Linked DNA regions of Prochlorococcus marinus XMU1411. The protein of the gene in region 1 interacts with the protein of each later gene in a pairwise test. Links are inferred from orthologs where the notes say so. Each region holds a gene or a part of one and is shown on either strand. Other genes may lie near its edges. The genes, in order: HA145_RS02710 and HA145_RS08190.

Region 1 (3,327 bases):
GCAACCTGCTAATTCTTTTATTTCATCAAGATTTCTAAAACTTGCCCCCATTACTTCTGTCTTGAATCCTTTTTCTTTAAAGTACTTGTATATTTGCGTAACCGAAATAACACCAGGGTCTTCAGCACCAACAAAACTAGTTTTACCAGTTTTTGCTTTATGCCAATCTAATATACGGCCAACGAACGGAGAAATTAGAGTTATCTTTGCATTGGCACAGGTTACCGCTTGGCAGAAGTTAAAAAGTAAAGTTAAGTTGCACTTAATACCTTCTTTTTCCAAAATTTCAGCTGCCTTAATTCCCTCCCAAGTAGCAGCAATCTTAATCAAAATTCTTTCCTTTTCAATTCCAAAATTTTTGTAAAGATTGATCAATTTTCTCGCTTTTTCTACCGTAGCTTCGGTGTCAAAGCTCAGTCTTGCATCAACTTCTGTAGATACGCGCCCTGAAATAATTTTCAATATTTCTTTTCCAAAAAATACTGAAACTTGGTCAACAGTTTCTTTGATTAATTCAATTTCGGAGAATCCTTGGGGCAATGCATTTTCTGAATTTTCTAAAGCTTTATCAATTAATTTCACATAATCAGGGTTCTTAGCAGCAGCAAGTATTAGAGATGGATTGGTGGTGGCGTCCCTTGGTTGAAATTTTTTTATCGAATCTAAATCTCCAGTATCAGCAACAACAATGGTCATTGAGGACAACTGTTCTAAAATTGATTTCATATCTAGATAATCATATATATATACATAAACTAGCTTTTATTCCTAATGAAATCATCAGATAATGAACTAAATATTTATAAAATTGGAAAATTTTAGGGTTTTTTAACAATCATTCCATGATCTTTAATTTTGGGAGGTATTTTTTCAATTACTATCAAACTCTCGATAATTTCTTTAGCAACTGGTACAGCAACAGTTGAACCATATGCATAAGATTTAGAAGGCTCATCAACGACTACAAGGACAACATATTTAGGATCATTAACTGGTAAGGTCGCCACAAAACTGCAAACTTTTTTATTTGTATAGGAACCATTCAAAGCTTTTTGGGAAGTGCCCGTTTTACCAGCTATTCTATAACCCTCGATTTTCACTCCAGATCCACTACCTTTATCAACTACGCTCTCCATCCATTCAAGAACAGTTTTTGAGACTTCGTGTGAAAAAAATTGTTTTTTTGGATTTTTATTAACTCTTTCTTTGAAAGTTGAGGTTACATGTGGAGTAACTTCATAACCACCATTTGCTAGAGCCGCATGAAGTTGAAGCAATTTAAGTGGCGAGATTGAGAAACCTTTGCCGAAAGAAGTTACAGCAGGCTCAATTGATTGATTTACAAATAAATCTTTTCTCTTTAGTTGGCCAGCAGTTGATTCAAATAAGTCAGTCTCTAAATTTTTATTTATACCTAAATTTTCTAGCCAATCCCAATAAATTGAAGGGTCTAAATTTTGCATTATTTTTACCATCCCAACATTACTTGAAACCTGCAAAACTTTTGGATAGTCAATATATCCATTACCTTGTTTATCCCAATTAGAAAGTGTCCATCCTCCAACATTAATTTTTCCAATATCTTCAACTAGTCCATCTTTCTGGATTACTTTTTCTTCTAAAGCTAAGGCAAGATTAATAGGTTTAAAAGTTGAACCAGGCTCAAATAAATCTTGAGAATACCAACCCCTAAAAAGTTCAGAATCATACTGCCAAAATTTATTTGGATCGTACGAGGGGAATGAAACCAAGGAGAGAATTCGACCATTATTAACGTCCATAACTATGGCAAATCCCTTCTTTGCTTTCCATTTGCGAACTTGCTTTGATAAAGCATTGAATGACGCTTTCTGTAATTTTGAATCTATAGTTAGGCCTAATTTTTTGTAATCAGAAATAAAATCACCTGGGGCTGAATTATCCGGTAGAGGTGTTCCATCTCCTCCTATTTTTATAAAATTACTCTTATTAAAAACTTTAATTTGATTATCTAAATGAAGCTCTAAACCTGCTGAAGCTATATTCTCATCATTAACAAAACCGACAAGATTAGAGTAAATCTCCCCTTGTGGATAATATCTCTGCGAATATTTAAACAAATCAAGTCCGCTTATTTGAAGGTTTTTAATCTTTTCTGCCTTTTCTTCAGAAATTTTATCCAAAAGCTTGATGCCACTGATTTTATTATTAAATTTACTTAAGAGTATTTCACCATTTATGTCCAAGATAGGTGACAATTTTTCAGTAACTTCTTCAATACTGCGAACTCTGTTAATTGAATCACCAGGAAAATTAAAATATTTTGGATGGGCCCATAATTTATAGAGCGGTTTATCGTAAGCAATTATTCTATTATTTCTATCAACAATCGCTCTCCTTTTTTTTAAGGCGTTAGTTTTAGAAGACTGTATTAATCTAGCTTTCCTTTGCAAATCAGAGGCATTAAAGACCTGCAATTTAACTAACCTACCAAACAAACAAAATATTAATAGTAAGCTAAAAATATAGAGAAATTTAAATCTTCCTTGATCCAGTGGTGTTAGACGAACAATTTTTTTGTATTTTTTCATCAATATCCCCTTTGATATTTGCTATCAACAAAACCTTCAATGAAACTACTTAAATTTTTCTTAAATAAACTTTCTTTTTTTTCTTGAAGTTTATCTAGATAGATTAAATCTTTAGGTTTAGTTTTTGTATAAGTATTAATAGACTCAAGTTCACTAATATAAAGTTCCTCAATTTTGGAAATATAATCAATAAGATTATTATTGAAAGCTCTTGTTTTAGATAAGTTTTTATATGTATTTGACCATTTTCTTTGACTATTAAAAGACAAGAACAAAAAGATGAAAATTAATACCAAAAGAGTGATATTAATGGTGTCGAAAATTTGATGTATTAATTTGAAATTAATTATAGATATTTTTCCAGAGTTTTTTTTACTTTCATATGAAACTTTTTTTTTTAAATTAAGTTGATTCCCATAAGGTTTCATCTATGATTTATTTTTAAATAAAAGAAGTGTTATTAATTAAATAAACATCTTTTTGTTTGATTCGCAAGTAAAAATTAAATTCTTTATGTCCTCAATAGGAACAAATTTAAGAAAGTCAATCCATTCCATAAAGAATGCATAATCACTGATGAAAACAAACTCCCTGAAGCAATTCTTGTAATTGCTAATCCAATCCCTAGAACAAATAATGGCGGCATTTCTCCCAAACTTAAATGGGCTAATGCAAAGATAAAAGCTGAAACTATGATGCCCGAAATTACTCCAAAATCTCTTGAAAGAGTTGGCAGTAAAATACCGCGAAATATAAT
Region 2 (3,260 bases), on another replicon or contig:
TAAATCTACTTTAGATATATGTTCTCCATCTTGATTGATTGGATGACTTGTAGTTAGTTGCAGTTTGCTAAATTTTTTTTCGCTCTTGTATTCAATCCATTTTAATGAAGCTTTTAATGAAGGAATTTGCCTCCTGAAACTACAAGCTGCCAGAGAAATGCAAAGAAGAATTAATGTAAATAAAAACCAAAAGCTTGTATATATATGATCCAATTGAAGTTTTAAGACTTTTTCTCCATCTAAAAATCCAAAAATGGGAGCACTATCGAAATTATCAATATAGAATTTATTTTTACTACCTTGAGGTATAAAAGTACCTATTCCACTGGCAATAGCAATGAAGATTATCAGCGATATAGCGAATCTTAAACTTGATATTTTTAAAATTAGATTCTTAAAAATAATCATTTAAATCCAATTTGAAAATAAATTTAATAACCCTAGGGAAACTAAAAATATCCCACTTAAAGTCGGAATTATTTGACTAAATTTTCTAAGAGCTAAAAATTGCTTTAAGTTTTCTGCAGTAGCTCCTGCAATGATTAATGGGGTTACTTGGCCTATTCCAAAGAAAAATAAAAAAATAATAGATATTATCGGGTTTTTAGCTTGCGATACCCAAGCCAAAAGAGTTGCTAAAACTGGAGTAATGCAAGGTGAAGAAGCTAGTCCAAAAGTAGTCCCTATGGCAAAAGGCGCTATAAATTTTGGTATTTTATCTTCAATTATTTTTATATCAGGTCCATTCGGAAACTGAAACTTTAGAATTCCTAATAAATTTAAACCCATTATTATTGCTATTAGGGCAACAAATGAAGTGTAATAAGATGGAATTTGCCCATATATTTTACCTAAGAATCCACTCGCAGCCCCCAGTGCAACAAGCGAAAAAACTACACCTCCTGAAAAACTAATAAGTTTAAATTTATTTTTCTCTGTTCCGCCTATATAAGCAATAGTCACTGGCAGTAAAGATAATGAACATGGCCCAAGACTTGTTAAAAGTCCTGCGCTGAAAACCAAAAATATAGTAAATGGACCAGGACTATTAAGACCATTCTGCATAAGCAGATTACCCTTTTGAGATAATTCTGAAATAACTAAATTAAATGATTCGATAGCTTGAATTTAATCCTTTAAATTCTAACTAATTAAGAGTCTTTCGTGTACTAATCATACCAATGAATCCTGTTGACTCTAATGAACATCTAACTAACATCCCTGCAATAAAAAAAGACGCTATTAATGAATTGCCACCATAACTAATGAAAGGTAGTGGTAAGCCTGTAGTAGGCATTGAACCTGTTGCTACAGCAATATGCATTATTGATTGACCTGTCAACAACACACCACATCCGATAGCAACTAATTTTGTATAATTGTTCCTGCACTTAAGACTAATTCTTAGGCTTATATATGAGAATACTGCTAAGAATCCTAAGAATAAAGTACACCCCAATAAACCAAATTCTTCTGCAAAAATGGCAAAAATAAAATCTGTATACATGAACGGCAGATATTGTAATTTTTGTATCGACAGTCCAAAACCTTGGCCAAATAGACCTCCTGAACCTATAGCTAATAAACTTTGAACCAATTGAAATCCATTTTCTTGTTGATCTTTCCAAGGATTTATAAATGAAGTAACTCTCAGTTTTTGATATTCGTTATTAAGGATGCTGATACATCCAGTAATTAATCCTATTGAAGCAAATGAGCAAAGAGAGCTAAGTTTTACTCCTCCACATAAACCCATTACCCAAAGAAGAATTCCAGTTAATGATGCAGTACTTAAATTAGGCTGTTTAAGTATTAATAAAATTAATAAACCAAAGGTTATAATTGAAATTAATTTTTTATCATTCTTTACCAGATTCCAATGTGCGAAAAGATTAGAAGCTTCTAGAATTAGAAAAGGTTTAATTAATTCAGATGGCTGCAGTCGTAAATTGCCAAGCACTAGCCATCTTGAAGATCCATTAACTGTAATTCCAGTAAGATTGGTAAGGAAAATCAAAAAGAATAAAATATAAAAAATAATTCTTGAAAACTTTAAAAGATTTCTAATGTTTGTATTAAGTACGAAATAAAATAAACCAATTCCTGGAATTGTCCAAATGATTTGTTTTTTTAAGAAGTAAGCCCAATTTCCCATTTCCCTACTAGCCACCCACCAACTTGATGATCCGAGTATGCATATTCCTAATATTGACCAAATTCCAATGATGACAATGAGGATTTTTGCTTCATAAGGCCATATCTCCCAAGGTAAGGGAAATATAGACTCTGTTATATTGCTGAAATTTTTTTTGTAATTAGAACTAAAGGTTTTTTTTCTTTTAGAAATTCTTTTATATTTTATTTTTTCTTGACTTATCTCCAAATTTTTTAGATGTATATTTACTATTGAGACGTTTAATTGAGATTTTGCCAAGTCTTTTATTAACGTTTTAAAGTGTTAACGCAATTAAAAAGATGACTTTTTCATAAATTTTATTTTTGAAGAATAAAGTAAAAAATGGCCTACAGATTCTTCATAAATCTTAAGAATTAATTTTTTATAAAAAAAAACTAGCTAAAAGGCACCTCTCCGTGATAGATTCCGTGAGTTTATATACTTACTTAAAACCATTCAGAGGGGTTTTTAAACTATGTTCACATCAGTGGACTCAAATAGAAAAAAACTTGAGCATCCTTCTAATGAGAATGTTCAATTTCCGCAATCCCTGAATAATTCGATCATTAAAGAAAGTAAATCTGGCATTGCCAATCAAATAGATCATTTGCTTTCCCAAAATGATGAATACACAAAATTGCAATTAACAATTTTTGGAATTACTTTTATTGTTTCTATTTTATTAGCATCAATAACTGGAATTTTTCTAGGCTTTACCTTTGGTTTTAGTATTTTTATAGGTGCAATTGCCGGCATTTTTTACCTACGTTTGCTTGCAAAAAGTATAGGAAAACTTGGTAAAGAATTATCAGGTGTATCAAAATTGCAACTATTAGTTCCAGTTTGCCTCTTTATTTTTGCTAGCAAGCTAGGATCTTTGGATATTTTTCCTGCGATGATAGGTTTTTTCATTTATAAGCCTTCACTCATTCTTTATTTTTCACGTTATTAAGTAAATTTTTTTATTCAAAACAAATGTTTTTTAATTCCTTGCTAACAAATTTTGCAGCATTAGAAGTTGGTCAACATCTTTATTGGCAAATTGGAAATATCAGACTTCATGGGCAGGTATTTTTAACATCTT

What was found.
Region 2: the proteins of HA145_RS02710 (region 1) and HA145_RS08190 interact in binary tests that used the Escherichia coli proteins (3 or more experiments, as listed by UniProt). The link is inferred for Prochlorococcus marinus XMU1411 from one-to-one orthologs.

Annotation. Positions count from the first base shown.
Region 1 is NZ_JAAORI010000003.1:177,052-180,378, reverse strand. Bases 195-3,185 are described here. They hold HA145_RS02710 (peptidoglycan D,D-transpeptidase FtsI family protein), read right to left. Parts: upstream 2,571-3,185; coding sequence 819-2,570; downstream 195-818. Other genes in these bases: HA145_RS02700 (CPBP family intramembrane glutamic endopeptidase), read right to left, coding at 3,082-3,185; HA145_RS02705 (hypothetical protein), read right to left, coding at 2,570-2,998; tal (transaldolase), read right to left, coding at 195-726. In the rest of the region: more of tal, read right to left, coding at 1-194; more of HA145_RS02700, read right to left, coding at 3,186-3,327. UniProt on the Escherichia coli protein: Essential cell division protein that catalyzes cross-linking of the peptidoglycan cell wall at the division septum. Required for localization of FtsN.
Region 2 is NZ_JAAORI010000005.1:13,249-16,508, reverse strand. What follows is about bases 266-3,189. They hold HA145_RS08190 (FtsW/RodA/SpoVE family cell cycle protein), read right to left. Parts: upstream 2,384-3,189; coding sequence 1,148-2,383; downstream 266-1,147. Other genes in these bases: atpB (F0F1 ATP synthase subunit A), read left to right, coding at 3,152-3,189; HA145_RS08185 (hypothetical protein), read left to right, coding at 2,652-3,128; HA145_RS08195 (cytochrome c biogenesis protein CcdA), read right to left, coding at 409-1,065; HA145_RS08200 (cytochrome c biogenesis protein ResB), read right to left, coding at 266-408. Also shown: more of HA145_RS08200, read right to left, coding at 1-265; more of atpB, read left to right, coding at 3,190-3,260.